One region of the Arthrobacter sp. G119Y2 genome, then DNA from elsewhere that is predicted to be linked to it. Evidence: predicted binding sites of a transcription regulator. Region 1 holds the regulator's gene; each other region holds the start of a gene.
What was found. Region 1 encodes LexA, which represses DNA repair genes until DNA is damaged. Its sites were predicted from a motif close to TCGAACANNTGTTCGA; they were not measured.

Region 1 (10,283 bases):
ACGCGGAGCAACTCCCCGTAGGCGGAAAAATTCACGGCACTTCACTTCCGGCGGTCCCCCGCCCAGCAAGGTCAGCGCGTGATTTTGAGTTCCAGGGAATCCACGCGCTCAACGAATAACGGATCGGCAGCGAGCCGTTGCTGCAGCAGTCCGGCGATGCCCTGCACCGCCTGCGCGTCCAGTCCCGGTGCCAGGTGAAGAACCATTCTAAGCTCAGGACCGGCGCCTCCTCCGGCCACCGCCGTCCCGCGCGCCGAACGTGTCACTGTTCCCGGCCCCGGAGCCAGCTGGACTGCGGTGACTGCGGGTTCCGCGCCGACGGCGGCGGAGACAACCTGCGCCACCTCCTGGTCGGCGTACGACGGCGTCCAGGTCCGCTGCTGGGCCAGCGCCCACATGGCCGGCCGGCGCACCACGAAGGTCACGTCGGCGCCCGGATCCACCACCAGCAGCTGCGCTTCCTCGGACACGGCGGAGAGGGCGGCGCGGGCGGCATAGACCGCCACCGGCCGGGCTTCCGGGTGCCACTGCTGCAGCGCCGGCACGGAGGTGAAGACCGGCAGCGCCTTGCGCCCGTCCGGCGCGGTGAGGGTGACCAACGCCATGTCGGCCTCCTTGTCCGCGGTCAGTCCGTGTTCGGACTGCGCTTCGGCGCCGAGGGTGGCGATGATGGGCACAAACACGCGGGCGGTGGCCAGCGCAGCCACTACGTCCGCTTCGGTGCCCGTGCCGGCTTCCAGCGCCGCCAGGGCTTCGAGGTAGCCTGCGTCGGCGGCGCCGTCGTCGGCGTCGAAATTGTGCAGCGGGTTGCCGTCGCCGGAAAGATCCCGGCCGGACCAGGGCTGCCCGGCGGAGTCGGACGGTCCCCCGGCCCCGGCGAGGGCGGCGGCGATGTGTCCGGGGAGGGCGCGCTCAGCCATGGGTCCTAGCGCTCCGGATGTCCGGCGATGTCGAAGGCCTGCGGCAGGGTGAAGGCGCCGGCGTAGAGGGCCTTGCCCACAATCGTGCCTTCCAGGCCCAGCGGAACGAGTTCGCGCAGGGCGGCCAGGTCGTCGAGGCTGGAGATGCCCCCGGAGGCGACGACGGGACGGTCGGTGCGCTTGAGGACTTCGCGCAGCAGTTCCAGGTTGGGGCCGCGCAGCGTTCCGTCCTTGGTGACGTCGGTGACCACGTAGCGCGGGCAGCCGGCGTCCTCCAGGCGGGCCAGGACCTCCCAGAGGTCCCCGCCTTCCTTGGTCCAGCCGCGGGCGGCCAGGGTGGTGCCGCGAACGTCGAGCCCGACGGCGATGGCCTCGCCGTAGCGGGCAATGGCGCTGGCGGTCCATTCCGGGTTTTCCAGGGCTGCGGTGCCCAGGTTCACCCGGCTGGCGCCCAGCTCCAAGGCCATGTCCAGCGAAGCGTCGTCGCGGATGCCGCCGGAGAGCTCCACCTTGATGTCGAGTTCCTCTACCACGCGCTTGAGCAGCGGAAGATTGGAACCGCGGCCAAAGGCTGCGTCCAGGTCCACCAGATGTACCCAGGCGGCGCCGTCGTTCTGCCAGGCCATGGCTGCCTCGAGCGGATCGCCGTAGCTGGTTTCGCTGCCGGCTTCGCCCTGGACCAGGCGCACTGCCTGGCCGTCCGCGACGTCCACGGCGGGCAGCAGTTCAAGGATGGGTGTTTCAACAAGTGACATGGTTCTGCTTTCCGTGGGGTTCAGTCCGGAGAGGGCGTGCGGGGCCCGGCGGGGTTGCCGGGCGGAGGTTTTGCTCAGGTGGCGGCTAGGCGGACGTGTCGATCAGGAGGTACGCGCCGAGGAGCGCCATTCCTGCCAGGACCCAGAAACTGACCGTGATGATTTTGGACATGCCCTGGCTGCGGAAGGAGATGGCGCCGCCGATCAGCAGTCCCGCCAGACCCATGAGAATGAGGCTCCACATGGCCCTAGCCCAGCGTCTTCAGCCAGTTTTCCAGCAGCGCCGCACCGGCGTCACCGGACTTTTCCGGATGGAACTGGGTTGCCGTCAGCGGCCCGTTTTCCACCGCAGCAACGAAGCGGCTGCCGTGTTCGGCCCAGGTGACCTGCGGGGCGCGCATGGCCGGCTGGGTGACGTCGAAGTCCCATTTCTGCACGCCGTAGCTGTGCACAAAGTAGAAGCGTTCGTTCTCGATGCCGGCGAACAGCTGGGTATCCTCCGGAGGCTGGACGGTGTTCCATCCCATGTGCGGCACCACGTCGGCTTTCAGCCGTTCAACGACGCCGGGCCACTCCCCCATGCCGGGGGTGCGGACGCCGTGCTCCACGCCCTCGTCGAAGAGGACCTGCAGTCCCACGCAGATGCCCATGACCGGGCGTCCGCCGGCAACGCGCCGGCCGATCAGGCGCAGGGCATCAACGTCCTTCAACCCCTGCATGACAGCGGCGAAGGCGCCGACTCCGGGCACCAGCAGTCCGTCGGCGTTCAGTACGTCGTCGGATTTGGCGCTCAGGGTGACGGTGGCACCGACGTGTTCCAGGGCACGGACGGCCGAGCGGATGTTGCCGGAACCGTAGTCCAGGACGGTGACGTTGCGGGCGGTCACAGTGCTCCCTTCGTGGAGGGGATGCCCTCAACCCGGGGATCCGGTTCCACGGCTGCGCGCAGAGCGCGGGCGAAGGCCTTGAACTGGGCCTCCACGATGTGGTGCGGGTCCCGGCCGCCGAGCACCGTCATGTGCAGGCAGATCTGGGCGTGGAGCGTGATGGCCTCAAAGACGTGCCGGGTCAGCGATCCGGTGAAGTGCCCGCCGATCAGATGGTATTCCTGGCCCGCCGGCTCGCCCGAGTGCACGAGGTAGGGGCGTCCGGAGATGTCGACGACGGCGTTGGCGAGGGCCTCGTCGAGCGGAACCGTGGCTTCGCCGAAGCGGCGGATGCCGGCCTTGTTTCCGAGCGCGGTCTTGAGTGCCTCGCCGATGCTGATGGCGATGTCCTCCACGGTGTGGTGGACATCGATGTGGGTGTCGCCGGTGGCCTGGACCGTGAGGTCGATCAGGGAGTGCTTGGCCAGCGCCGTCAGCATGTGGTCGTAGAACGGCACGGACGTGCTGATATCCGACTGGCCGGTTCCGTCCAGATCCAGCTGAACGACCACTGAGGATTCGCTGGTCACCCGTTCCAGGCGTGCGGTGCGGCCGGTGGTGGTCTCCACGGTCATGGTTTTCCTTTGAAAGAAGGTGGTCTCTGCTAACAGTTTAGTGGCTGCGCCCGGGTGCGTTAGCGGACGCCGGCAGCCAGCAGCTCGCGCAGCCGGGTCAGGAAGGCGCTGGTTTCAGCTTCCGTGCCGGCGGTGACGCGCAGGTGGCCGGTGATGCCGACGTCGCGCACCAGCACTCCCGCTTCCAGCAGGCCCTCCCACACTGCGCGCGGATCCTCCAGCCCGCCGAAGAAGACAAAGTTGGCGTCCGAGGGCGCCGGCTTCAGGCCGAGGGTCAGCAGCTCGGCGACGATGCGGTCCCGCTGGACCTTGATGGCTTCGACGTTGGCGAGCAGGGCGTCGGCGTGCTCAAGGGCCGCGTTGGCGGTGGCCTGCGTGACGGCGGAGAGGTGGTACGGCAGCCTCACCAGGCGCAGCGCATCGGTGACTTCGGGAGCTGCCGCCATATAGCCCACCCGCGCTCCGGCCAGCGCGAAGGCCTTGCTCATCGTCCGGGACACGATGAGGCGCTCACGTCCGGGCAGCAGCTGCAGGGCACTGGGGGTTCCGGCGTGGAAGAACTCGGCGTAGGCCTCATCCACGATCACGATCGCCTGCGAGGCAGCGCCGGCTTCATAGACGGCTTCGATGACATCAAGCGAGAGCGCCGTGCCGGTGGGGTTGTTGGGCGTGCAGAGGAAGACAATGTTCGGAGCCTGCTCGCGGACCTGGTCCGCTGCGGCGTCTGCCGTGAGGGTGAAGTCCTCGCTGCGCAGGCCCGTGACGTAGCGGGTGCCGGTGCCGCTGGCCAGCAGCGGATACATGGAATAGGTGGGCGGGAAGCTCATAGCTGTCCGTCCGGGGCCGCCGAAGGCCTGGAGGATCTGCTGAAGGACCTCGTTTGAGCCGTTGCCCGCCCAGATGTTTTCCGTACCCAGGCCGTGGCCGAGATATGCGGCGAGGCGCTCCCGGAGTTCGGTGAACTCGCGGTCCGGGTAGCGGTTCAGGCCTGCCACGGCCCGGTCAACGGAGGCGGCGATGGCCTTCCGCACCTGCTCGGGCAACCCGTGCGTGTTCTCGTTGACGTTGAGCAGGATGGGCACGTCAAGCTGCGGAGCACCGTAAGGCGCAAGTCCGCGAAGGTCATCGCGCAGGGGAAGTCGGTTCAGTCTCTCCAGCTGTTCAGTCACCACTACAGCTTAAGACTCCAAGGCGGGGCGGGAAGAATCCCCGTGTCGCAGCAGCGGGTTGTTACGTTCTGAGTTGTGCTTGGAACGGACCCGGGATTCAGGACTGGACCGGAATGAACAGCTGCACTCCGGCCGGCACGCGCTCGCTGGGCAGGTTGTTCAGTTCCATGATGTCGGCGACCACATCCCGGGGGTCGCGTTCCGGGGCGAATTCCTCGGCCAGGGCCCAGAGGGAGTCACCGGGAGTGACGCTCACCTGAAGGGTCCGCGTGACGTCCGGCCCGCCGTTCGAGGCGACGGCCGGGGCGGTGAAGAAGCCCAGCACGGTTAGCGCGGCAGCGGCCGTGAGCATCAGCGGCAAGCCGATAAACACCAGCCGGCCCCGCCGCGTGAGCCGGAGCCGGGCCGCCGGAGCCTGGTCTCCGGAGGCTGCGGCGGGCGAAACAGCTTCCGGCCCGGCTGCGGGCCGGGCCGGAGCCTGGGCGAAGGGGGCAGAGGTCCGGGACAGTGTGGATAATGCGTGGGCTGGCATGGAAATACCTTTCCGGTTCGAGAGCAGCAACGGCAGAGCCGAAGCTGTATTCGAATAAGTGAAAGCGGTGCGGAGTGAAGATTTCGAAACTATGTTCGAAGGTTGTGAACTCATTTCTAGCACCTATCTACTAATAAAGTCGAGACTCGCTCGAACAAATGTTTGAAAAGGCCGCTCCCCTCGCCTAGCGTTGAGTCCAGAGGAAGAGGGTTCGGCGGTTCACACCGGGCCGGTGCGGGGCGCGGGCCCCGGAACGGTTCGAACAGGACCACTGAATCAGCTGCCTCTGACATTCCCGCCGGCACGGCTTGCACAGCGTTCCGGCCCAGACATCCGCCCGACCAGCTCCGGCACCGCCCGGACCAGCTGACCCGAAGGGAACCCCACGTGGCCCGCAGGACTGCTTCCGAAGACAGCACCAATCAGCCAGCTGCGACCGGCACCCGTGCGCGCGCGAAAGGCCTCACTCCGCGGCAGAAAACCGTCCTTGAGATGATCCAGCGGTCCGTGAGCACCAACGGGTACCCGCCCACCATGCGGGAAATCGGGGACACCGTGGGTCTGGCGAGTCTGTCCAGCGTGACCCACCAGCTCATGCAGCTGGAGAAGCTCGGCTACATCCGCCGCGACCCCAAACGCCCCCGCGCCATGGAAATCCTCATTCCGCTGATGCTGCGCGACGGACAGCCGACTTCCCCCGGCGCCGACGGGGAGCCTTCGGACAGCCCACGCCGCACCGAGCCGGCGCTCCCGGCCGCAGGCGGCTCCGGCAGTGCAGGCGGCCGCTCCGCCGAGGGTGAGGTCGCCTCCGCGGGCCTGGCCACGGTCACCGAGCTCTCCACCTCCGTGGACACTGCCATGGTTCCCCTGGTCGGCCGGATCGCTGCCGGCGGGCCCATCCTGGCCGAGCAAGTGGTTGAGGACATCATGCCGCTGCCGCGCCAGCTCGTGGGACACGGTGACCTCTTCATGCTCCGGGTCTCGGGTGATTCCATGGTGGACGCCGCCATCTGCGACGGTGACTGGGTGGTGGTACGCCGCCAGCCCACAGCCGAGAACGGCGACATCGTAGCCGCCCTGCTGGACGACGAGGCCACGGTCAAAACGTTCCGCCAGCGCAACGGCCACACCTGGCTGCTGCCGCAGAACACCCGCTACGAGCCCATCGTGGGCGACCACGCCGTCATCATGGGCAAAGTCGTCTCGGTCATGCGCTCCCTCTAGCCCGACACACGCCAGACGACGCACACAAAAGGGCGGCCGGATTCTTTCCGGCCGCCCTTTTGCTTGTCTTCTGTTCTACTTCCGGGCTCCGGGAACCTTCTCCTGCGCCGCAGACTGCTCGGCCAGGCGGCCCAGCACCGACAGGACCACGGAACGGTCCGTCGTGGACCAGAACGGCGGCAGAGCGGCCCGCAGGAAACTGCCGTAGCGGGCAGTGGCCATCCGGGAGTCCAGGATGGCCACCACTCCGCGGTCTCCGGCGGCGCGGATCAGCCGCCCGGCCCCCTGCGCCAGCCGGACTGCGGCATGCGTTGCAGCCACCGACATGAACCCGTTCCCGCCGGCTTTGGCCACCGCGCGGGTGCGGGCCGTCATGAGCGGGTCGTCCGGACGCGGGAACGGGATCCGGTCAATGAGCACCAGACGGCAGGCGGTTCCCGGCACGTCAACGCCCTGCCAGAGCGACATGGTGCCGAACAGGCAGGTGTCGGGCTCCTCGGAGAACTGCTTGACGAGCGAGGACATCGAGGACTCCCCCTGGCACAGGATCGGAAAATCCACCCTGGTCCGCATTGCGTCGGCCGCGTCTTCGGCGGCCCGGCGTGAGGAAAACAGTCCCAGCGCCCCGCCGTTGGATGCTTTCAGCAGCGCCTCGATTTCGTCCAGCTGCGCCTCGGAGGTGCCCCGTTCGGGCTTGGGCAGATCCTTGGCCACGTACAGCACACCCTGGCGCGGATAGTCGAAGGGGCTGCCGACGTCGGTGCCCGTCCAGGAGGGTGCCCCGGGGCCCAGGAGCCCCAGCGCGCCGGCCACCGGACCGAACTCGGAACCGATGGCCAGGGTTGCCGAGGTCAAAACCACCGTGTGGCCGTCAAAGAGTCCTTCACGCAGCCTCCCGGCCACCGACAGCGGCGCAACGTTCAGGGTGGCCGGAGCGGTCTCATCCGGCGGGGAGTAGCCGCCCGACGGCGAGAAGGAGCTGGGCCGTGACGCCCAGATCACTTCCCCGGCATCGGGGGCGGAAACGAGCCGCTCACAGATGCCCAGCACGGCCATGAGGCGGGACCTGGCGGTCTGGCGCCCGCCGTCGGCCGTTTCCCCGGGCTCCGGCTTGGAATCGGACAGGGCCACCCGGCAGGCCTCGCGGACGCGGCCCACCGCCTGTTCCTGTTCCTCGTTCAGCCCGCTGGCCAGCAGCCCGGACGGAATGCCTTCCAGGGACTTGTCGAAGGCGCGCCCGGCCTGGGCCAGTTCTTCGACGCTGGCGGAGGTGTGCTTGCGCGCCGCGGTGACAGCGGCGGAAATTACGGTTCCGGAGAGCTGGCCGGTGACGGCGCCGGTCACCCGGTCCTGCAGCTCATGGGCCTCGTCGATGACCACCACGTCATAGTCCGGCAGCACAGCCAGACCCTCGAACGCGGCGATGGCCAGCATCGCGTGGTTGGTGATGACGACGTCGGCCACCGCAGCCTGGGCACGGGCGCGTTCACTGAAGCACTCGGCGGCCATCGGGCATTTCTGGGCGCCCAGGCACTCCATGGACGTCACTGAAACCTGGCGCCAGGCTTTGTCGCTCACGCCCGGAACAAGGTCGTCGCGGTCTCCGGTGTCGGTCTCCTCGGCCCATTCACGCAGCCGCACCACTTCCCGTCCCATCGCCGAGGTGGGCGAGGGTGCGGGATGGCCCACGGCGCGGTCTTCGCCGAGCGTAAACAGAGCACCGGCGGGATCCTCCTCTTCCGGGAATCCCCCGCCGGTCTTGTGCAGGCAGACGTAGTTGCTGCGGCCCTTGAGCAGCGCGACGTCGACCTCGCGCGGCAGCTTGGGCTTGAGCGTCTTGAGCAGGCGCGGCAGGTCCCGGCCCACAATCTGGGACTGCAGCGCCAGCGTGGCGGTGGAGACCAGCGTGGGCTTGGTGCTGTCCAGCGCGTGGTGGATCAGCGGCACCAGGTAGGCCAGCGACTTGCCGGTTCCGGTGCCCGCCTGAACCAGCAGATGCTGTCCCTCGTCAATGGCCTGCGTGACCTGGCGGGCCATTTCGTGCTGGCCCGGGCGGTTTTGGCCGCCCATGCCGGCTACGGCGGTGTCCAGCAGATCCAGGACTTCGCCGGTGGTGTCTTTACTCATGGGTGACGAAGGGCTCCAGTTCAGCTGCCAGGCCCTCGCGGACCATCACGTGCAGGCGGGTTCCTGCCTCGGCGTGTTCCACGGAAAGGATTTCCGTGTCCGAGCTGTGCAGCCGGGAGACAATCTCACCGCGGTCATAGGGCACCAGCAGGTGCAGGTCCACGCCGGGGCGGGGAATGCCTTCGGAGATGGCTTGCAGCAGCTCGTCGACGCCCTGGCCGGTCCGGGCGGAGACCACAACGTGGCGGCGTTCCTTCTGGCGCAGCCGTTCCAGGACAAACGGATCAGCGGCGTCGGCCTTGTTCAGGACGATGATCTCCGGAATGTTGCGGGCATCCACATCCGTGAGGACAGTGCGGACAGCGGCGATCTGGCCCTCGGGGTCCGGATGCGAGGCATCCACCACGTGCAGGATCAAATCCGCGTCGGCAACTTCCTCAAGCGTTGAGCGGAACGCCTCCACAAGCTGGGTGGGCAGCGAACGGACAAAGCCAACCGTGTCCGCCAGCGTGTAGCCGATGCCGTCTTCGGTCTGGGCCTTGCGAATGGTGGGGTCCAGGGTGGCGAACAGTGCGTTCTCCACCAGGACGCCGGCATCCGTGAGCCGGTTCAGCAGCGAAGACTTGCCGGCGTTGGTATAGCCGGCAATGGCCACCGACGGAACCTCGTTGCGCTGCCGGTTGGCGCGCTTCGTTTCCCGGGCTGGTTTCATTCCTGCGATTTCGCGGCGCAGCTTCGCCATGCGGGTGCGGATCTTCCGGCGGTCCAGTTCGATCTTGGTTTCACCGGGGCCGCGCGAGCCCATGCCTGCGCTGGCGCTGCCGACCTGGCCGCCGGCCTGGCGGGACATGGATTCGCCCCAGCCGCGCAGGCGCGGAAGCAGGTATTCCAGCTGTGCCAGTTCCACCTGGGCCTTGCCCTCGCGGGACTTGGCGTGCTGGGCAAAGATGTCAAGGATCAGCGCAGTCCGGTCGATGACCTTGACCTTGACAATGTCTTCCAGGCCGCGCCGCTGTGACGGGGCCAGTTCGCTGTCCACAATGACCGTGTCGGCACCGGTGGCCATCACGATGTCCTTGAGTTCCTGGGCCTTGCCCGAGCCCAGGAACGTCCCGGGGTCCGGCTTCAGGCGCCGCTGGATGATGCCGTCAAGCACCTCCGAGCCCGCCGTCTCGGCGAGGGCAGCAAGCTCCTGCAGGGAGTTCTCGGCGTCGGCCGCCGTTCCTTCGCTCCACAGGCCGGCCAGCACTACGCGCTCCAGGCGCAGCTGGCGGTATTCAACTTCGGTAACGTCTTCCAGCTCGGTTGACAGGCCGGCCACGCGACGCAGTGCGTGGCGGTCGGCCAGGTCTTCCTGGTCGCCGTCGTGCGATGAATGCCCGACGTCGTCAGAAAGGGCCTGGGCCCTGCCGCGCGGGGCGTTGCCGCCGGGGGCTTTGGCCTCCGCGGCGCTCTCCTTGGCGAGGATCCTGTCAATGACCCCCTGGATGTCCTCCGGGCTCAGCTCCGTATTGGGCTGGGCGGAACCGGATGTGCCAGGGCGGGAATTGTTGATCGTCATAATCTCCTTATAAGCCGTGTTCTCCATGGTAAGTCAGTGCACGGACATTTGGGGGCGTGATCTTCCCGCCGTTCCATCCGGTTTCTGCAGCCTGCCACAGACCCACTATTCTGGTTTGTTATGGGTTCAGACCATTACTTCAGTTCACAGCCCTCGGGCCCCGAGGTCCGCCGGCCGCTTCATGTCACTCTTGACGGCCGGGAGCGCACACTCGTCACGTCCGGCGGGATTTTCAGCCCCGACGCCATAGACAAGGGAACCGTGGTCCTGCTGGACGAAGTTCCTGCGCCCGCCCCTGCCGGCAACCTCCTTGACATTGGCTGCGGCTGGGGGCCGGTCGCCCTCACCATGGCACTCAAGTCCCCGGACGCCCGGGTGTTCGCCGTGGACGTCAATGAGCGCTGCCTGGGCCTGACCCGCGACAACGCCGCCGCCCTGGGCCTGGGCAATGTCACGGCGTCGCGGCCCGATGAGGTGGACCCCGACCTGCGCTT
Region 2 (10,283 bases), on a different contig from region 1:
CGTGCCGTGCGCTTCATGGATGCCTGCGGCGCGGATTTCGAAGCGCTCAAGCGCGTGGAATTCTTCGCCAGCCATGAGGCGCTGCTGCTGGACTACGAGCGTGCCCTGACCCGCATCGATTCGCGCACGGGGAAGCCGTATGACACTTCGGCGCACTTCCTCTGGATCGGGGAGCGGACCCGCGACCTCGACTCGGCGCACGTGGAGTTCCTGTCCAAGGTCCGCAACCCGATTGGCGTCAAGCTCGGACCGGGCACCAAGCCCGAGGACGCACTGGCCCTGATCGACAAGCTGGATCCGGACCGCGAACCGGGCCGGCTGACGTTCATTACCCGCATGGGTGCCCGGAACATCCGAGAGAAGCTGCCTCCGCTGGTGGAACGCGTTACCGCTTCCGGAGCCCAGGTCCTGTGGGTCACCGACCCTATGCACGGCAATACGGTTACCTCTCCCAACGGCTACAAGACACGCAACTTCGACGACGTGATGGACGAAGTCCGCGGCTTCTTTGAAGTGCATAACTCGCTGGGCACCTTCCCGGGCGGCCTGCACGTGGAAATGACCGGCGACGACGTCGCCGAGTGCCTGGGCGGCGCCGATCCCATCGACCAGGAGGCATTTGTTGAGGGCTACGAGTCCGTCTGCGACCCGCGCCTGAACCACATGCAGTCACTGGAAATGGCGTTCCTGGTGGCCGGGGCGCTCTCCCGCCAGGGTTAGCCGGCAGCAGGCCCCGCAGCACTGAGGGGACGGTCCGGGAAATATCCCGGGCCGTCCCCTCTTCCGTCCCGGGTCCCGGGACGAAGCCACTACACCGCGCTAAACGACCCGCAGGGTGACTACGGATCCCTCGGGGGCCATGGACCCGCCGGAGGGATCCTGCGACTGCACAATGCCGAGGAGCCCGCCCAGCAGCTCGTTGATCTGGACCTGGAAACCAAGGCCTTCGAGCTGTGACCGTGCCTCGTCCGGGGACTGGCGGACGACGCTGGGCACCTGCACCATGACCGGGCCCTTGGAAACGGTCAGTGTTACCGGTGAACCGCGTTCCACCAGGCCGGACGCCGGCGTCTGGACGGCCACTGCTCCGGCCGGAATATCACGGCTGTTAACCTGCTCGGGGAGGACCTCAGCCGTGAGGCCGGCGTCCTCGAGCAGCGCCACGGCTTCGTCCTCCGACTTGCCAACGACGGAGGGAACTTCCACCGGAGCAGGCCCGAGCGAAACGACTATGTTCACAGCTGTATCCCGCCGCAGCTGGGTGTCGGGGGCGGGGAACTGGCTGATCACCGTGCCGGCGTCCACGGTCTCACTGTATTCCTCGGTGACGGCGCCCACGCTGAGCCCGGCGTCCGTGATGTTCTCCGACGCCGCCTCTGCAGTCCGCTGCACCACGTTGGGGACATCAAAGAGTTCGGGCCCTTTGCTGATCAGCAGCGTCACCGGCTGAAACCGCCGGATTTCAGCCGGAGCATCGGGGTCCGTGCCCACGGCGAGTCCGGCGGCGACAATTTCGTCATGGATTTCGCTGGTCGAGTACTGCAGTCCTTCCCCGCGCAGCAGCGCTCCGGCTGCCTCCCGGGAAACATTGGCAACATCGGGGACAGTGACGACGGCGCCCGGTCCGCGGCCGAAAAACCAGCCGGTGAAAATGGCAGCGGCGATGAGCAGTACGGACAGCACGAGCAAAAGGGCTCCGCGCCGCCGCGGCCGCCCGCGGCGCAGGGACACCTCGGGGCGGTGCGCGTCGCGGCTGGACCGGCGCTCAACGGCTTTGGCCTCCCGGCGCGCCTGCCGCCGATCCGTGCGGGATCCGGCCTCCGGGCGCTCGGAGCCGCCGTGGGCGTCGTCGTCACCCGGGTGTTCCCCATCCGGGTCGCCGGCCGGATAGCCGCCGGGGTCTGCGGGCCCGAAGTGCCGGTCCCCGGATCCCCCGCCGCCGGACGGAAAGACAGTGGTCGCGTTGTCGGAACGTCGAATGACCTCCGTGGGGTATGCGCCGGTTCCGGCTGCAGCTGCAGCCCCCGCAGGGGAGATCACTTCGGTGGCGCCGGCGGGCGGCCGCGGCAGCGCCGTAGCGGCGTCCGCATCGAGGGCTTCGGTGGCACCTGAAGCGGACGGATGCTGCTGCCCGGCCGGTTCGGGGCAGTGGAAATCGAGCTGCTCGTCGGTTAGCGAGGTCCGGATATGGCGGAGCTCGCCTAAAAGCGCCTTGCCGTCCACGGGACGATTGTCCGGATCGGGATCGGTGCACCAGCGGACCAGCTCATCCAGATCGGAGGCCAGGCCGGGGCAGGCCGCCGACGGTGCGGGAACAGTGGAGTGGACATGCTGGAAAGCGATCTGGATAGGTGCCGTGCCGGTGAAGGGCTGGCGGCCGGTGAGCATTTCGTAAAGCATGATGCCGGCCGAGTAAACATCGCTTCGCTCATCGGCGCCGGTGCCGGTGACCAGCTCCGGTGCCAGATAGGCGACGGTTCCCACCAGGGTTCCGGTGTTGGTGCTGGTGGAGACAGCGCGGGCCAGGCCGAAGTCGGCAATCTTGATGCTGCCGTTGTCTGCGAGCAGCACATTCTCGGGCTTCACGTCGCGGTGGATCATTCCGGCATCGTGGGCTTCAGCCAGGCCGTCCACAACCGCATCCAGCAGGGCCAGGGCCAGCCGCGGTGTCAGGCGGGTGCGGGCTTCCAGGAGCTCGCGCAGCGTCTTGCCGGGAACATACTCCATCACCAAATAGGCGAGGTTGTCGGCGAAGCCCTGGTCCAGGACGCCGACGACGTGCGGGTGGGAGAGCCGGGCGGCGGACTTTGCCTCGCGTTCGAACCGGTCAAGGAAGCCGCGGTCCGCAGCCAGGTGCGGATACAGCACCTTCAGGGCCACATCACGGTCCAGCCGCAGGTCAGTGGCCAGATAGACGGTGGACATTCCTCCGCGGGCAATACGGGAGAGCACTCGGTAGCGGTCATCCACTACGGTGCCAACGAGGGGGTCATTCACGGATTCATGCACTCTACGATCCTACGTGCGCAAAAGGGCAGGGCCCGGATCGACACCCGATCCGGGCCCTGCCCTCCCCGCGCCCATGCGGTGCGGTCCTGCTAGGAGAAGGACTGCCGGTGCGCCAGGACGGAGGCCACGTAGCCGCGCGTGTCCTCAAACATGCCCTGGGTCGTTACCGAGTACTGGCCCTGGTAGTAGGAGGCGACTGCCGTTTCGAGGCTGTCGCTGGTGCGGATGAGCGAGCTGATGATCGCAACCCCGGCAGTGGCATTGTCGTAGGGGTCCAGCAGGTTCAGCTGGCGGCCCACCAGGTCTGAGGCCCAGTCGCCGGAGCTCGGGATGACCTGCATGGCACCGATGGCGTTGGCGGGGGAGACGGCACTCTGGTCGAAGCCGGACTCCTGGAAGGAGAAGGCCATGGCCAGTGCCGGATCAACACCCATCTGAGCCGCCGTCTGGGCCACGATCTGCTGCATGTCCGCGCGGCTCGGTACTGAGGCGGCGTTCAGCGCATGCTTGTTGGCATTTGCGTCTGCGACCACGTGGTCCGGATACGTGTAGTGGAGGAACGTATTGGGAACCAGGTCGGCCGGAGCGGCCTCCGCCGGCGCTGCGCCGAGCGTGGTCACGCCGGCGCCGGGAAGTGCCACGGTGTCTCCGGGGTACAGGACCGAGCTGTCGTCCATGCCGTTGGCGGACATGAGAGCCGAAAGGCTGACGTTGTGGCGCGCGGCGATCCCGGTCAGCGTGTCACCGGCCGCGACGGTGTGGCTTCCCGCTGCGGCTGCCGCGGGTGCGGCCTCTCCGGCGGCGGATCCGCCGGAGAGGGCAATTTCCTGGCCGGGACGGATCATCGAGGTGAGGGTGAGGTTATTGGCTGCCAGAACGCTGTCGAGGCTGACGCCGTGGGAGGCAGCGATCCCGCTGAGGGTGTCGCCGGCTTCCACGGTGTAGGTGCCCGACGGCGCCGAGGGGGCTGCATCCGGAGCTGAAGAGACGCCGGTCGGCAGGCGCAGTTCCTCGCCGGCGAAGATGAGCGAGCTGCTCTGCAAATTGTTCACGCGGAGCACTTCGTCCACGGCCAGGCCGTATCGGGCAGCGATGGAGCTGACGGTGTCGCCCGCTTCAATGCGGTGAACCGACGGCACGCTGGACTCGGCTGCAATCGTGAAGGGAATCTGAGCAGCCAGCTGCGACGGGGCAACAACACCGGCGGTTCCCGCAGTCAGATTCTTGATCGCCTGCAGGGGAAGCTGCGGGAAGAGGGCGGCGTTCGGACCGACGGGGGCTGCCTGTGCCGGTTCGGCAAGCGCGAGTGCTGACATCATCACGGCAGGGATCGCCGCGGTGGTTACCGCAACACTCAGTTTGCGGGGCATTCCCCTGGAGCTGGAACGCGGGGAATTGCTTCCCTGAATCGACTGAGCAGTCATAAAGGGTTGTTTCCTCATCTGTAGACGGCGCGGCCTTTACCGCAACTCGACCATGTACAAGTAGTGGTGCGAGCGTGACAGAAGTGTTTTCTGTGACGTAAGCGAATTTACACTACCGAGGCTTCAGGTCCATACCTGAGTAGATGCAGAACATGTATTCCGGTTGTACAACGGCCCGGAAGTGGCTCTAAACGGGGTTCTCGTGGGAACCTAGGACTGTGACTGAACTTGAGGAACTTGTTTCCGACTGGATGACCCTGCCCGATGTGGCTGAACAACTGAATGTTTCCATTACCAAGGTGCACAGCATGCTCGAAGAGCGTGCGCTTGTAGCCGTGCGGCTCGGGGAGCGGAAGATCCGCAGCATCCCGGCTGCCTTCGTGGCCGACGGCGCTGTCCTGGACAGCCTGAAGGGCACAATTTCCGTGCTTATTGATGCCGGCTACAACGACGAGGAAATGATCCGCTGGCTGTTTACTGCGGATGACTCGTTGCCGGGCCGCCCGGTGGATGCCCTGCGCGAGGGGCGGAAAACCGAAATCCGCCGCCGCGCCCAGGCCTTGGGCTGGTAGCACAGGACCCCATATATATATGCAGCGGCAGATAACGCAGGACAGATAACGCAGCATATACAGAGCAATAAAAAATGCAGTGATAAATAAAACAGCAGCGGCTCCCCTCCAACGGGAGCCGCTGCTGTTTTGCGTTCTGATCCTGATGATGTTCGGGCCGGGTGCGGCCCGCGGCGGGATCAGGCCGTCCGGGTTACCGCTGCATGGGCCAGTGCGGTCAGGGCCGCACGGGCCACCTCGTCAACCGGCATCTGCTCCAGGGCGTCAAAGGCTGCCCGGGTGTGGCCCTCGATGAGGGCTTCCGTGGCGGCCAGGGCGCCGGATTCCTCGATGATTCCGCGCAGCCTTGCCACGCCGTCGTCGTTCAGGTCGGCGCGGCCGAGGGCGGAAGCTATCGTGTCCCGGGCGGAGGGGCCGCCGAGTGACAGGGCGTAGGCAATCAGCACGGTGCGCTTGCCTTCACGCAGGTCATCACCGGCGGGCTTGCCGGTCTGCTCCGGGTCGCCGAAGACGCCCAGAACGTCGTCGCGCAGCTGGAACGCTTCCCCGAGGGGAAGGGCAAAACGCGAGTACCAGTCCAGCAGGTCCTGGGAGGCCCCGGCCAGCGCGCCGCCCAGAGTCAGGGGATGTTCGGTGGTGTATTTCGCCGACTTGAAGCGGAGAATGTTGCGGGCCCGCACGACGGCGCGCTCGGGCTGGTGCGTGGGTCCCACCACTTCTTCCAGGATGTCCAGGTACTGGCCGGCCATGACCTCGGTGCGCATCCGGTTGAAGATCCTCCGGGCCGGCGTGCCGTGTGCTGCCTGCGCGCCCACGGCCGAGAACATTTCCTCACTCAGCGACAGGCACAGATCTCCGGCGAGGATGGCTGCGGAAGAACCGAAGTGGGTCCCGTCCAGGTGCCAGGCCGCCTCGCTGTGGGCGGTGCTGAACCGCCGGTGGACGCTGGGTCCGCCGCGGCGCGTGTCGGACCGGTCAATGATGTCGTCGTGGATCAGGGCAGCACTCTGGAACAGTTCCAGGGCCACGCCCGCCCGCACTGCAGCTCCTCCCAGTTCAGGGCCGCCGGCGCCTCGCCAGCCCCAGTAGCTAAGGAGTGCGCGCAGTCGCTTCCCGCCCTGGGCCAGGGAGGAGACGGCGTCCAGAAGCGGAAGTGATTCCATCGAGACGTCTTGGAGCACCGTCTGCTGCTCAGCAAGGAAAGCGTCCAGTTCGCTGCCCAGGAGCTTCCGGTATTCTGCCTGTTCGCGAACTGCGGCCGCCTCCGCGGCGGGAAGAACATTCCCCATGCCGGCCTACTTGGCTGACTCGGGAAGTGTATTGATGCTGGCCGTGTAGGTGCTGCCGTTGTCAGCCGGCACAACCGTTACATTGGCCGTGTCGCTGCCGCCGGAGCGTACGAACTGCTGCAGGGTTGCCGTTCCCTGCTTCTCGACCTTGCCGGAGGTAAAGCCCTGGGCTTCAAACTTCTGCGCGTAGTAGGCCAGGATCTCTTCCACCGATGTGTCGGTGGAAGCGGTCAGCGACGCGGTGTACAGCTCCGGGGTCTCTTCAAAGCTGGTGGACAGCGGGGTGGAGCCCGGCAGCACCGAGACGATGTCGGTGGGGAATCCTTCCGCGATGGCAGTGCTGGTTGCGGTCCCCGAGGGGCTGGCCGAGCTGCCGGGGGAGGCCGATGCGCCGGGGGAGGCGGACCCGGAAGCCGAAGCGGACGGCGACGGGGAAGCAGACGGGGAGGCCGATGCTTCTCCCGACGGCGACGCTGCCGCCGAGGACTCCGCGGTACCGCCGTCAGTGGATTCGGTGTCCGGGGTGCAGGCGGACGCGGCCAGCAGGAGGGCGGCAGCGGTCAGTGCGATCAGGGGCTTCTTCATGGGTGTCCGCATCTTGTGGGGGTCAGGATCTGGTCCCCAGTCTAGGCGAAACGAAAACGTCGGGCCCGTTGTCTACCATGAAGGAGTGAGCAACGGCCCCAGCGAAAACCGCGACTGCACCATCATGCACGTGGACATGGACGCCTTCTACGTCTCGGTGGAACTGCTGAAGCGCCCCGAGCTGGCGGGCCGTCCGATCATCGTGGGTGGCCTCGGCGGCAGGAGCGTCGTTTTGTCGGCGTCCTATGAAGCACGGCGGTACGGTGTCCATTCCGCCATGCCAATGTCCGTGGCCTACAGACAGTGTCCGCAGGCGGTCATTCTGGAACCGCATCAGGAGGACTACCGCGAGGTGTCGGGGCGCCTTATGGGGATCTTCGAATCCATCACGCCGCTGGTGGAACCGCTCAGCGTGGATGAGGCCTTCCTGGACATTGCCGGTGCCATGCGGCTGCTCGGACCCCCGCGGGCCATCGGTGAACTCATTCGGCGGCGCGTGGCGGCGGAGCTCGGCATCACGGCCAGCGTGGGTATTGCCGCCACCAAGTTCGTGGCCAAAATCGCCTCCACCCGGTCTAAACCGGATGGACTCCTGCTGATCCCGCGCAACGAGACCGTGGCCTATCTGCATACCCTGGATGTCTCGGCCCTGTGGGGCGTCGGTGCCAAGACGCGGGAAACGCTGGCCCGCGTGGGAATCTCCTCGGTCGAGGACGTGGCGCGCACACCGGTCAGCGTCCTCAAGCGCCTGCTCGGAGCCACCGGCGAGCATGTTTACGAACTGGCGTGGGGGAGGGACCCGCGCAGCGTCACCCCGGTGCGGCAGGAAAAGAGCATCGGCGCGGAGGAAACGTTCGCCCGGGACGTGTCCGACGACGAAACCCTGCACACGGAGCTGCTCCGGCTGGCGCACAAAACGGCGGCCCGGCTGCGGGCTGCCGGCCTGCAGTGCCGCGCGGTCTCCCTGAAGCTGCGTTACGCCGACTTCTCCACCCTCACGCGCACCCGCACGCTGCGCGAACCGGTGGACAGCGCCCAGCTGATTTATGAAGAAACGCGTGCGCTGCTCACAGCCCTCGGAGCTCGGCGGATGAGCGTCCGCCTGATCGGACTTCGGACCGAGCGCCTGGAACCGGCGGAGGGTGCTGCGGTCCAGCTGACCCTTGACGGGCGCGACGACAACTGGCGGTCCGCCGAAGACGCGCTGGACAAGATCAATGCCCGGTTCGGCGAGCTCGGCGTCATGCCCGCCCGGCTCCTGGATCCCTCCCGCAGGACCCGCACGGAGCGCGGATCGGGTCAGGGCCCGGGGTCAGAAGAGCCCCGGGCTAAGCCCTAGGCGGAAAGGTGTACCCGCACTGCCTCCACCGCTTTCCCCGGATCGGAATGCCACCTATCCTAAGACGTAAGCACAACACGCGTTCTGCCCGGGTTATGGGTCCCGGCGGAGTCCCGGAACGTCCCGGGGAATCTCCGCAGTATCCGGGGTTCGGGGCGGGAACCGCCCCGGTACCGGGATCGTTGGTTGGGTTACAGAGAATTTCGGACCGCAAGGAGGCAGTAATGGCACTCTCGGAACACGAGCAGCGCTTGCTGGACCAGTTGGAGCAGCAGTTACACGCCGAGGACCCCAAGTTTGCGAATTCGATGGCGACGCCGGCCGGCGCCGGCATTTCGACCCGGCGGATTGTGATCGGAGCCCTGGTCGCAGTGGCAGGTATTGCACTGCTCCTCCGCGGGGTGTCCATGGAAATGCCGGTCAGCCTGATCCTGGGAGTGCTTGGGTTCCTGGTGATGGGTTCCGGTGTGTACTACGCGACCACCCGCGGAAAGCGGGGAGCGCAGGTCAGCTCGCCGGCGCGCCGGAAAGAGCGCGAGGCAAGTTCCTCCAAGAACTTCATGAGCAATCTGGAGAATAAGTGGGATGAGCGCAAGCGCGATCAGTAACCACCGGGTGCTCCACATTCCTCCACCGGTCCGCTAGATCCGAAAAAGACCCGCTGCGGCGGGTCTTTTGTCGTTAACGGCCGCTGACGGCGACACCCCGTGCGGCCTTTTTCCGCCATTCGTCCTCCACCCGCCTTCTTCCGCGCCGTTCCGCGGAAGAAAAGGCGCGGCGCGCCGCAAACGGACCCTCCCTAGCGTTGACTGTGGAGGGAAGTGGAGTAAAGTGGAGGCTATAAGAGCGTAGGGGCGGTGCAGGAGGAACTTCTTCCAATCAGACGGGTGGTGACTGATGTTCCTCGGAACACATTCACCTCGCCTTGACGAAAAGGGGCGGCTCATTCTGCCGGCCAAGTTCCGCGAGGAACTGGCCGAGGGACTGGTGCTGACAAGGGGCCAGGAACGCTGCATTTACGTGTTCAGCCAGAAGGAATTCGAACGGGTCCACGAGCAGATGCGGGAAGCTCCGCTTTCCTCGCGTCAGGCGCGGGACTACATTCGGGTCTTTCTGTCGGGAGCGTCCGATGAAGTCCCGGATAAGCAGGGCCGGATTACGATTCCGCCGGCACTGCGGACCTACGCCGGACTCGGTCGTGAACTGGCCGTGATCGGTGCAGGAACAAGGGCGGAAATCTGGGACGCAACAGCGTGGCAAACCTACCTTGAAGAGCAGGAAACGGCGTTCTCCGAAACCGACGAGGACACCATGCCCGGCCTCTTCTAAATCAGCACAACGGCAACAGCACTACCGAATACCCATCAGACAGAGACCGGACCGCAGCGGTTTCTTGCATGAGATCTCCAGCCGCCCCGCAAGGCCGGCACCTGACTCACTTCCCCGGAGCCAGGCGCAGGCAGCGTGAGGCGCGGATGGGGGTCTGATATAAGAACTACGCCGCCGTCCCTGGACGCGGAAGGACAGCAGATGAGCGAAGAACGCCCTACCGAAGAACGGCATGTTCCGGTGCTGCGTGACCGCTGCATTAATCTGCTGGCTCCGGCCATTGAGAAAGCAGTTGCCGAGCACGGTTCCGCCGTCGTCGTGGATGCCACTCTTGGCATGGGCGGCCACACCGAAGCCATGCTGGCGCGGTTCCCGCAGCTCCACGTGATCGGCATCGACCGCGACCGGCAGGCCCTGGCACTGGCGGGAGAACGGCTTGCCCCCTTCCAGGACCGTATTGACCTGGTGCACGCCGTGTATGACGAGATTGCCGACGTCGTCACTGATCTGGGCTTCGACGGCATTGACGGCGCACTCTTCGACCTGGGCGTATCGTCCCTGCAGCTCGACGAGCGCGACCGCGGCTTCGCCTATTCCTATGACGCACCGCTGGACATGCGGATGGACACCAGCCGCGGGCGCACCGCGGCCGACATCGTTAATACGTACAGCGAGTCGGACCTCGTGGCGATCATCCGCAAGTGGGGTGAAGAGAAGTTTGCGGGCCGGATAGCCT
Region 3 (10,283 bases), on a different contig from region 1:
CAGGCCGAAGGTGGCGGTGTCGATATTGGTTCCGGGCACTTCGACCGGCCCGAGGATGTACTTGGCGCCGGCCGAGGGCTCGCAGGCAATCATCGGCTGGTCCGCCGGTGCGGATTCCACCGAGGCCTCAAGCGTGGCCGGGTCCAGGCAGTCCGTGCTCTCGAACTCGCGGTACAGCTCCGGGGTGATCCAGTTGTCGTCGGAGGCGTTGGCAGGCTCGGCGGCGGGGGCCGGAAGCTGCTCGTCGGGGACCGGCTGCTCCGCAGGGGACGCTGCACCCACGGTCAGGACCGGACGGAACTCCATCGCGGCCGAGGCCTGGATCAGTTCGCGGGTTTCCGCCGAGGGAACGCCGGGAAGCGAAACCACGACGTTGCGCCCGGACTGGGTGGTGATCTCGGCTTCGGAGACTCCGCTGCCGTCCACGCGCTGGCGGATGATTTCCACGGCCTGGTCCAGCTGTTCCTGGGTGATCTCAGCGCCGCCCTGCACCTGCGGGGCGAGGATCATTTCTGTTCCGCCCTCGAGGTCCAGGGCAAGTTTGGGGGTCCAGCTGGCGTTGCTCCACATGGAGCCGCCGCCGAGCAAAAGGGCCAGAGCAGCAAAAATGACGCCCAACCAGAGGAGCGTCTTTCTTGCGGCCGAGCCGGGGCCGGTACGAGGCATAGAGGATAGTCCTTACAGGGGTGAGACACCGGGGGCGTAGTCGACCCCGGCCAGCCTGCGGAGAGTCTCCCTCCGCAGGCCCGTGGAGAGTCTAGTTCTCTTTCTTGTTTTCGCGGTTCAGGCGATCAAGCGTTTCCTCGGGAGTCTCCTCGGCGCGGGCCACTGACTCGTCGCGGCGCAGGTCATCGCCGGCGGGTGCGGCGTCGTCACTGCGGTCGGCGGAGGTAATCGAGGAGGCGTCGTCCGGAACAACCGGGGCCTCTTCGTTAGCGGCGGGTTCCGTGGTGACGACCTTGGTCAGCGCCTGCAGGTGAACGGTGGCGGTGTTCCCGGGCGAAAGCTCCAGGACGGCCTTGTTTTCTTCGTTGTTGATCGACAGGATCGTTCCGAACAGACCGAACTGGGTCATGACTTCGGTTCCGGGAACCATCTGGGTCCGCTGCTCCTGGACCGTCTTCTGCGTCTTCTTCTGCTTGCGGAACATCATGAAGATGAACAGCGCCAGCAGGATCGGCAGGAGGAGGCTAGAGAACGAGAAGCCGCCGGGGGCCTGTTCCGAGGTGGTTTGGGCCATGACGTTTAAGAACACAGAGTGGTTCCGTTTCTGTTGGAAATTGATGTGCAGGTGTCTCCGGAACGGCAGGCGCCTGCTTCGGCGCCGCCGTGATCCGCTGGTGCAACAGTGATCCGTTGGTGCAACGGGCGCAGAAGCCCGCCCAACGAATGACCAGTCTAAAGGTAAAACGTTCGCCGCGGCGGAAAAGTTGCAGAAGATGCTGTACTTTTCCCGTACCTTCCCTGCTAATTCTCCCTCCCGCCGGCGGCGCCCTCAAGTCCGTCCGGACTAGGCTCCGTCGTTCTAGGCTCCGTCGTTCAAAGCTCAGTCGCCGGAGGAGGTGTCCGCGGAGGACGTGTTGGTGCCGGGACCGGAAAACATGTTCTCCGGAAGGCCGGCGGCAACGTTGTCGGGCATCTGCAGGCCCAGATGCTCCCACGCGGCACGCGTGGCAACGCGTCCGCGCGGGGTCCGGCCCAGCAGGCCTTCGCGGACCAGGTACGGTTCGGCAACGGTTTCCACGGTTTCAGGCTCTTCGCCGACGGCGATGGCAAGGGTGGACAGGCCAACCGGCCCGCCGTTGAACTTGGTGACCAGGGCCCGCAGCACGGAACGGTCCAGCCGGTCCAGGCCGCGGGAATCAACCTCGTACATGTCCAGGGCGGCTGAAGCGGTGCGCGCGTCAATCTGGTCCACGCCGTGCACCAGCGCCCAGTCGCGGACCCGGCGCAGCAGCCGGTTGGCGATGCGGGGAGTTCCGCGGGAGCGTCCCGCGACTTCGGCAAACCCGGCGGAATTGACCTTCATGTCCATCAGCATTGCGGAGCGCCGCAGCACAAGTTCCAGTTCTCCGGTGGAATAGAACTCCAGATGCCCGGTGAAGCCGAAGCGGTCGCGCAGCGGACCAGGCAGCAGGCCGGCCCGCGTGGTGGCTCCCACCAGGGTGAAGGGCGGCAGGTCCAGCGGGATGGCCGTGGCGCCGGCGCCCTTGCCCACGATGATGTCCACCCGGAAGTCTTCCATGGCCATGTAGAGCATTTCCTCCGCGGGGCGGGACATGCGGTGGATTTCGTCGAGGAACAGCACCTCCCCCTCGGTGAGTGAAGAAAGGATCGCGGCCAGGTCGCCGGCATGCTGGATCGCCGGCCCGGATGAAATGCGCAGCGGTGCGTTCATTTCGGCAGCGATAATCATCGACAAGGTGGTCTTGCCCAGTCCGGGAGGGCCCGAAAGCAGCACGTGGTCGGCGCTGCGGCCCCGGAGCCGCGAGGCTTCCAGCACCAGCGACAACTGCTCACGCACCCGTTTCTGACCCACAAAGTCGTCGAGCTTCTTCGGCCGCAGGGCTGCCTCGATGGCTTTGTCATCGGGGTCCCCGGTGGGGGCAACCAGTCCGTCTCCGGGCAGTGCCGGCACCTCAGCCCACCTGCTGGCGGGGAGCCCGTGCCCGTGCACCGTCGGTGCCCAGGCGGCGGAGGGTCAGCTTCAGGATTTCGCCCACGTTGCCGGCGGCCGCCACATCGGGGGCTTCGGCAACGGCGGCGTCGATGGCCGCGGTCGCGTCCTTTTCCGTCCAGCCCAGGCCGGTCATCGCAGCCAGGACCTGGTCCTGCCAGCGTGCTGCGCCGGGGGCATCCGCAGTGCCCAGCGGCACCAGTTTGTCGGCCAGCTCCAGCACGATCCTGCGGGCTCCCTTGGGACCGATGCCCGAGACCTTGCTGAAGGCCTTGTCATCACCGGAGGAGGCCGCCACCCGGATGGCTTCGGGGGTGTGGACGGCAAGGACGGCCAGGGCAATGCGGGGACCCACCCCGCTGACGCTCAGCAGCGTCTCGAAGACTTCCCGCTGGTAGGCGTCGGTGAAGCCGTACAGGGTCATCGAGTCCTCGCGGACAATCATGGCGGTCTGGATCACCGCTTCGCGGCCCGGGTGCAGGGAACCCAGCGTCTGCGGCGTGGCCTGCACCAGCATTCCCAGGCCGTTCACATCGATCACTGCCGAATGCAGGCCAACGTGCGTTACTGTCCCGCGCAGGGATGCGATCATGACGAAACTCCAGAGGCTGTGTAGAACATATCTACGAATACCCTACTGTGTGCTGCGGCGGTTGCCCGGTTCCGGCGCGCTGCCGCGGCCCAACCGGCGGTTCCGAAGGCCGGTCCCGGGGTCAGCGCCGGGCACGGGCCTCGGCCTCGGCCCACAGCCGCTGTGCAGGGGTCAGTCCGGCCGTCGGGGGCCTGCGCACCGCGCGGGCGCCGGAGGCGGAGCCCGCCGTCGTCTGCCCGGGGCCGGCAACTGAGCGCCGCCAGGCGTGGGTGATGGCCAGTGCCAGCGCGTCTGCGGCATCGGCCGGTTTGGGAGCCTCGTCCAGGCGCAGGATCTTGGTGACCATTTTTCCCACCGCGTCCTTATTGGCTCCGCCGGACCCGGTGACCGCGGCCTTGACCTCGGTGGGAGTGTGCAGCGCTACGGGAATGCCCCGCCGCGCGGCGGCGGCGATGACAACGCCGGAGGCCTGGGCAGTGCCCATCACCGTGCTGACATTGAGCTGGCTGAAGACGCGCTCCACGGCAAGGACATCCGGTTTATGCGTGTCCAGCCACAGGTCAATGGCGTTGGAGATGACAAGCAGCCTGCCGTCCAGGGCGGTTCCCGCCTCGGTGCCGACCACGCCCACAGCCACCAGGGTGGCGCGGCGGTTGCGTTCGACGTCCACCACTCCCAGACCGCACCGGGTCAGGCCCGGGTCGACACCCAGGACGCGCAGGCTCACTTATCAGTCGTCTTCGAGCTGGGCGAAGACCTCTGCGGGGATGTCGGCATTGGAGTAGACGTTCTGGACGTCGTCCAGGTCTTCCACCGCGTCCACAAGCTTCAGGAACTTCCGGGCGCTGTCCGCGTCCAGCTCCACGTGCATGGACGGCAGGAATTCGGCTTCGTCGCTCTCGTACTCGATGCCGGCATCCTCCAGCGCGGCGACAACGGCACGCAGGTCCGCCGCTTCCGAGATGATCTCGAAATTGTCTCCGGATTCCTTGACCTCGTCGGCGCCTGCGTCTAGCACGGCCATCAGGAGGTCGTCCTCGGTGAGGTCCTTCTTGGGCAGGGTGACGACGCCCTTGCGGGTGAACATGTAGGCCACCGAGCCGGGATCGCCCATGTTGCCGCCGTTGCGGGTGACCGCAAGGCGAACTTCCGAGGCGGCACGGTTCTTGTTGTCCGTCAGGCATTCGATCAGCAGGGCGGTGCCCTGCGGGCCGTAGCCTTCGTACATGATGGTCTGGTAATCGACGGCTTCGCCCAGGAGGCCGGCACCGCGCTTGACGGCGCGGTTGATGTTGTCGATGGGGACCGAGGTCTTTTTCGCCTTGGCGACGGCGAGTTCAAGGCCGGGGTTTCCGGCCATGTCTGCGCCTCCGGCGCGGGCCGCAACTTCGATGTTCTTGATCAGCTTGGCGAACGACTTTGCACGCTTGGCGTCAATGACTGCCTTCTTGTGCTTAGTGGTTGCCCATTTAGAGTGGCCCGACATGCTCTACGCTTCTCCTCTGATCATCTGGATAAAAAGTTCGTGAACGCGGCTCTCCCCCGTTACCTCCGGATGGAACGAGGTGGCCAGCAGATTTCCCGAACGCACTGCCACAATTCTAGCGACGAAATCGTCAGCAGACGCATGACCCCGCTCCCGCGGCGGAACCCGGGCCAGCACTTCCACTGAATCACCAACCTTTTCCACCCACGGCGCACGGATAAAGACGGCGTGGACCGGCGGGGACTGCCCGGCCGGGTCTGCGGACGGCAGGGTCGCAAGGCCGCGGAACTCCAGGAGGGTTTCGAAGGACTCCCGCTGGCGGCCGAAGGCATTGCGCCGGACCTCGATATCCAGCCCGCCCAGCGTCTGCTGGGGCGCCCCCGAAAGGTCGCGGGCCGGATCAGAAAGATGGTCCGCCAGCAGGATCATTCCGGCGCAGGAGCCGTACACCGGCAACCCGGCCCGGATCCGCTCCTGCAGCGGGGCATAAACGCCAAAGGCCCGCATGAGCTTGTCCATGGTGGTGGATTCCCCGCCGGGCAGCACCAGCCCGTCCAGGCCGGCGAGCTCCCCGGGGCGGCGCACGGGAACAGCGGCCGCTCCCGCCGCTTCCAGGCTTGCCGCGTGTTCGCGGACACCGCCCTGCAGCGCCAGGACACCGACCCGCAGGGGACGCCCGGGCGGGCGGAAAGGAGACGCGCCGGCTTCAGTCATCAGGCCAGTCTACGATGCAGCATCCCTGCGGCCGCGCACCGGCAAGGGCCGCGGGGGCTCCTTACGATATATTCATAAACCATGAGTTCTTTCTCCGTCCTGACAGGCAAGCTGGTCCGCAGTGCCTCCAAACTGCGCGGCGGCGGCTCCGCACTGCCCGGCCTGGTGGTGGAGAAAATCGATCCCGATTTCATCCGCCGCACGCTGGCCGACCTTCCGCTGGGCGTCGCCGTGGTTTCGGGCACCAACGGGAAAACAACCACCACCAAAATGGTGGTGGAACTGCTCGAATCCCAGGGCCTGAAGGTGTTCACCAACCGCACCGGCAGCAATTTCACCCGCGGCGTCGCCGCGGCCCTGCTCGGCGAGGTGGACTGGCGCGGCCGCCTCGATGCCGACGTCGCGGTCCTGGAGCTGGACGAAGCGCACGCCGTGCACTTCGTGAAGCTGATCCAGCCGCGGTATTCGCTGCTGCTGAATGTGCTCCGTGACCAGCTGGACCGTTTCGGTGAGATCGACAAGACCACCCGGCTGCTCGAGGCCATTGCCAAGGCCACCACCGGCACCGTGGTCCTAAACCGCGAGGATCCGCGCGTCGCCTCGATTGCCGCTTCCCTGGACAAGCAGGAAGTGCGCTACTTCGGGCTGGACGCGTCCCTGCGCAGCACCTTCCCGAACGACGACGAGATGCGCGGTTCCAGGGCGGAGGCGCTGGCAGCGGTGCTGCCGGCCGACGTCGTGCTCGAACGCGTGGCCGAAACCGACGCCGACTTCCGCGTCGACGACACCGTGGTGACCACGGGGCTGAAGCTGCGCGGGGTCTACAACATCTTCAACGCTGCGGCCGCACTGGCCCTGGCCCGCGTCATCGCCGGGCCTTCGGCCAACAGCGACGCCCTGTTTACGGCGCTGTCCAACGTGGAGCCGGCGTTCGGGCGCGGCGAGTCCCTGGTGGTCAACGGGCAGCCGCTGGAGCTGGTGCTGGTGAAGAATCCCAGCGGCTTCCGGCTCGGACTGAAGTCCTTTGCCGCCCACGGCTACTCGACCATGATCGCCATCAACGACAACTATGCCGACGGGCGCGACATGTCCTGGCTGTGGGACGTCGACTTCGAGACGCTGGCCGAAAACGGCGTGAACATGGTCACCGGCGCGCGCGCCTACGACATGGCGCTGCGGCTGAAGTACGACGACGTTCCGGTGGCGGACATCAACCCGGACATCACCGATGCGCTGAAGGCCTTCATCTCCGGCTCCGGCCAGCGTCCCATGCGCATTTTCTGCACCTACACGGCCATGCTGGCCGTGCGGCGCGAACTATCCAAGATCACGACAGTAGAGGTGGTCTCATGAGCGAGGACCGAATCGCAGCCGGCAACCGGAGCATCAACATCCTCCAGCTGTACCCGCGGGAAATGAACATTTACGGCGACTGGGGCAACGTCCTGGTCCTGAAACAGCGCCTGAAATGGAACGGCTACACCGCAAACGTCCTGGAATACAACGTGGGTGATGATTTTCCCGCCGACGTCGATCTCCTGGTGGGAGGCGGCGGACAGGACAGCGGGCAGGTGGTCATCCAGGAGGACCTCCAGTCGCTGGCCCCCACGCTGCGGGCCCTGGCTGAGGATGACGTTCCGATGCTGGCGATCTGCGGGCTGTACCAGCTGTTCGGCCGGTTCTTCAAGACACACACCGGCACGGTCATTCCGGGCATCGGGCTGCTGGACCTGGAAACGCACGGCGGAACGGAGCGGCTGATCGGCAACGTGCTCTCCGTCAGCGAGGAGTTCGGCGAGATCCACGGCTACGAGAACCATTCCGGCCAGACCTTCCTGGGCCCGGGCGTGAAGCCGCTGGCCGAGGTCCGCAAGGGCGAGGGCAACAACTCCAAGGACAACTACGAGGGCGCCCGCTACCGCAACGTGGTCGCCAGCTACCTGCACGGTTCATTGCTGCCCAAGAACCCGGCCATTGCCGATTTCCTGATTCAGCAGGCCGTGACGCGCAAGTTCGGCAGCTTCGAGCCCGCTCCCCCCTCCCCCGGCGACCTGGACGAGCTGGCCCGGCTCTCCGAGCTGGCCCGGCAGCACGCCGGCCAGCGCCCCCGCTAGCCGCACTTACTTCTCGGCGCTCACCAGCCACTCGCGGGCGCCGGCTTCGGCCGCGCCCATCGACTCGACCACCTCGATGGTGCGCGCCCGGACCGCGGCCTGCTGGGCCTCGGGGGCGCAGGCGCCCTGCGGCAGGTCAGCCGCGACGGAGCACCAGCGGTAAGGGTCCCGGACGATTACCGACGGCGCCCAGGCCAGGTCCGTGACGCTCCAGGCGCCGCCGTCGTCCTGGCCGAACTGGGCGCGCAGGATCAGTCCCTCGTTGTTTACGTCGTACCAGGGCGAGAGCTCAGTGACGGAGTTGCCCAGCCCGTACGCGATCCAGGTGCCGTTGTAGTTTTCGATCGGCAGCACGGAGTGGCTGTGGTGCCCGTAGATGAAGTCGAACTCGCCGCTGTCGGCCAGGGCGTGCGCCGTTTCCATCTGCTGGGCGTTGGGCGCCGAGGCATATTCGTCGCCGGCATGGACGGCGCCCACCACAACGTCGGCGCCCGCGGCCCGCGCAGCCTGTGCCCGGGCTATCATGTCCGCCGGATCCAGCAGGTCCACCTGCCAGTCAAACTCGGCGGTCATTCCGTTCAGCCCGTAGGTTGCTTCGATCACCGACACCTTCGCCGCCGGGGTCTGCAGGATCATCGGTACCGCCGCTTCAGCTTCCGAGGCGTAGGAACCGGTGTGAGCCAGTCCGAGGGCGTCCAGCTCGGCCAGCGTGCGGTTCAGTCCCTCGGTCCCGGCATCCACCGTGTGGTTGCTGGCCGTGGTGCAGGCGTCGTATCCCGCGTCCCTGGCGGCAGAGAGGATCTGGGGCGGTACATTGAAGAGCGGATATCCGGTGTACGGCCCCTCCGCGGCCGCCACCGGCGTCTCCATGTGGCAGATGCCCGCGTCGGCGCGGTCCAGGTAAGCGCGCTTGCCTTCCAGGAGCGGCCCGAAGTCCATCGGCACCCGCCCCGACACCGCGGCGTCGGCTTCGGCCTGGGTCCACAGCTGCGGATGCACCAGCAGGTCACCGGCCACCATCAGGGAAAAACACCGTACGGCGGCACACCCCGGGCCCAGTCCCGGAGTCGGCTCGGGAACCGGCTGCGCAGAAGCAGCCGACGACGGCCCGGACGTATTTTCCGGGACCGGAAGCTCAGCCGCGCGCGGTGACATGGACGCCGTGGGCTCCGCATCCGGGCCGGATTCCGGGGAGCAGCCCGCCGCACCGGCTGCAAGCGCCAGTGCCAGGACCGCCGTGAATCCGAACCTGCGTGCACCCATGATTGTTACCGTCCGTCCTTTCGCCGCCCGGTGCAGCTGCGCCAAGCCTACGACGGCGTTTCTGTTGTTCGCCTCACTTTGCATGTGCGAGTCTTGACGCTTATGAGTAACCCTTTCCTGAGTACCAGTCCGCTGCCTTACCAGCTGCCGCCGTTTGAACAGATCAGCCCGGATGACTACCTGCCGGCCTTCAAGGCGGGTTTCGAGGAACACCTTGCCGAAATCGACGCCATTACCAGGGATCCGCAGGCCCCGGATTTCGGCAACACGATCGCCGCGATGGAGCTTGCCGGACAGACACTGGCGCGGACGGCCTACGCCTTTTTCACCCTGACCGCAGCGGATGCCACGGACCAGGTTCAGGCCATCCAGCAGGAAGTGGGCCCGCAGCTGGCTGCCCACGAGGACAGCATCCATTTGAACAAGGCCCTCTGGGCGCGGGTTGAAGCCGTTTCGGTGGAAGGGCTCGACGCCGAGTCCGCCCGGCTGGTGGACGAGTACCGCCGCAGTTTCATCCGCGCCGGAGCCCGGCTCGACGACGACGGCCAGGCGCGCATGCGCGAACTGAATTCCCGGTTGTCCGTCCTGGGGACCGACTACGCCCAGAAGCTGCTTCGGGACACCAACGCTTCGGCGCTGCTGCTGACCGATGCGGCCGACCTGGACGGCCTGTCCGCAGATGACATTGCCTCTGCCGCCGCAGCCGCCGCAGAGGCCGGTTCCGAGGGCAGCTACCTGCTCCCGCTGATCCTGCCGACCTCGCAGCCGGCTCTGGCCTCGCTGACCAGCAGGGAAACGCGCCGGCGCCTCCTTGAGGCTTCGCTGAACCGCGGCTTCCGCGCCAATGACGACAACACGCTCGCCATCGCCGCCGAAATGGCGGCGCTCCGGGCCGAGCGCGCTGCCCTGCTGGGGTTCGCCAGCCACGCGGAGTTCGCCACCGACAACCAGACCGCTCCGTCCCTGGATGCCATCCACGCCATGCTCGGAAAGCTGGCGCCGCCGGCGGTCCGCAACGCCAACGCCGAAGCTGAACTGCTGCGGGCCGCCGCCCGCCGGGACGGCATCGAAGAGCTGGCCGCCTGGGACTGGTCCTATTACTCGGAGCAGGTACGGCGCGAAAAGTTCAGCGTGGACCGCTCCGCGCTGCGCCCGTACTTCGAACTGGAGCGCGTCCTGGCGGACGGTGTCTTCTACGCCGCCAACCGGCTCTACGGCATTAGCTTCACGGAGCGTCCGGATCTGTCCGGTTACCATCCGGACGTACGCGTCTGGGAAGTGAAAAACGAGGACGGCTCGGCCCTGGGCCTGTTCCTGGGTGACTACTACACCCGCGACACCAAGGCCGGCGGCGCCTGGATGAATTCCCTCGTGCACCAGTCCGCCCTGCTGGGAACCCAGGCGGTGGTCATCAATAACCTGAACATTCCCAAGCCG

Region 2: WKB88_RS00350 (LysM peptidoglycan-binding domain-containing protein) is a predicted target of LexA. The motif match lies at 4,580-4,595, and genes of this name have one in related genera.
Region 3: ruvA (Holliday junction branch migration protein RuvA) is a predicted target of LexA. The motif match lies at 3,291-3,306, and genes of this name have one in related genera.

Annotation. Positions count from the first base shown of each region.
Region 1 covers NZ_JBBPFS010000011.1:43,718-54,000, forward strand. Annotated here, with positions in the region: gene WKB88_RS17650 (MFS transporter) at 1-35, opposite strand, end outside; gene WKB88_RS17655 (SseB family protein) at 72-920, opposite strand; gene priA (bifunctional 1-(5-phosphoribosyl)-5-((5-phosphoribosylamino)methylideneamino)imidazole-4-carboxamide isomerase/phosphoribosylanthranilate isomerase PriA) at 926-1,675, opposite strand; gene WKB88_RS17665 (hypothetical protein) at 1,761-1,919, opposite strand; gene hisH (imidazole glycerol phosphate synthase subunit HisH) at 1,924-2,562, opposite strand; gene hisB (imidazoleglycerol-phosphate dehydratase HisB) at 2,559-3,176, opposite strand; gene WKB88_RS17680 (histidinol-phosphate transaminase) at 3,236-4,345, opposite strand; gene WKB88_RS17685 (LysM peptidoglycan-binding domain-containing protein) at 4,443-4,877, opposite strand; gene lexA (transcriptional repressor LexA) at 5,265-6,101, shown strand; gene WKB88_RS17695 (ATP-dependent DNA helicase) at 6,177-8,228, opposite strand; gene hflX (GTPase HflX) at 8,221-9,789, opposite strand; gene WKB88_RS17705 (class I SAM-dependent methyltransferase) at 9,910-10,283, shown strand, end outside.
Region 2 covers NZ_JBBPFS010000001.1:71,303-81,585, forward strand. Annotated here, with positions in the region: gene WKB88_RS00340 (class II 3-deoxy-7-phosphoheptulonate synthase) at 1-720, shown strand, start outside; gene WKB88_RS00345 (Stk1 family PASTA domain-containing Ser/Thr kinase) at 820-3,009, opposite strand; gene WKB88_RS00350 (LysM peptidoglycan-binding domain-containing protein) at 3,099-4,379, opposite strand; gene WKB88_RS00355 (Rv2175c family DNA-binding protein) at 4,685-5,005, shown strand; gene WKB88_RS00360 (polyprenyl synthetase family protein) at 5,185-6,294, opposite strand; gene WKB88_RS00365 (hypothetical protein) at 6,301-6,879, opposite strand; gene dinB (DNA polymerase IV) at 6,965-8,218, shown strand; gene WKB88_RS00375 (DUF3040 domain-containing protein) at 8,443-8,826, shown strand; gene mraZ (division/cell wall cluster transcriptional repressor MraZ) at 9,116-9,547, shown strand; gene rsmH (16S rRNA (cytosine(1402)-N(4))-methyltransferase RsmH) at 9,749-10,283, shown strand, end outside.
Region 3 covers NZ_JBBPFS010000005.1:240,906-251,188, reverse strand. Annotated here, with positions in the region: gene secD (protein translocase subunit SecD) at 1-666, opposite strand, end outside; gene yajC (preprotein translocase subunit YajC) at 758-1,240, opposite strand; gene ruvB (Holliday junction branch migration DNA helicase RuvB) at 1,547-2,629, opposite strand; gene ruvA (Holliday junction branch migration protein RuvA) at 2,640-3,269, opposite strand; gene ruvC (crossover junction endodeoxyribonuclease RuvC) at 3,391-3,996, opposite strand; gene WKB88_RS12910 (YebC/PmpR family DNA-binding transcriptional regulator) at 4,000-4,755, opposite strand; gene pdxT (pyridoxal 5'-phosphate synthase glutaminase subunit PdxT) at 4,759-5,469, opposite strand; gene WKB88_RS12900 (MurT ligase domain-containing protein) at 5,551-6,822, shown strand; gene WKB88_RS12895 (type 1 glutamine amidotransferase) at 6,819-7,583, shown strand; gene WKB88_RS12890 (CapA family protein) at 7,590-8,846, opposite strand; gene WKB88_RS12885 (M3 family metallopeptidase) at 8,949-10,283, shown strand, end outside.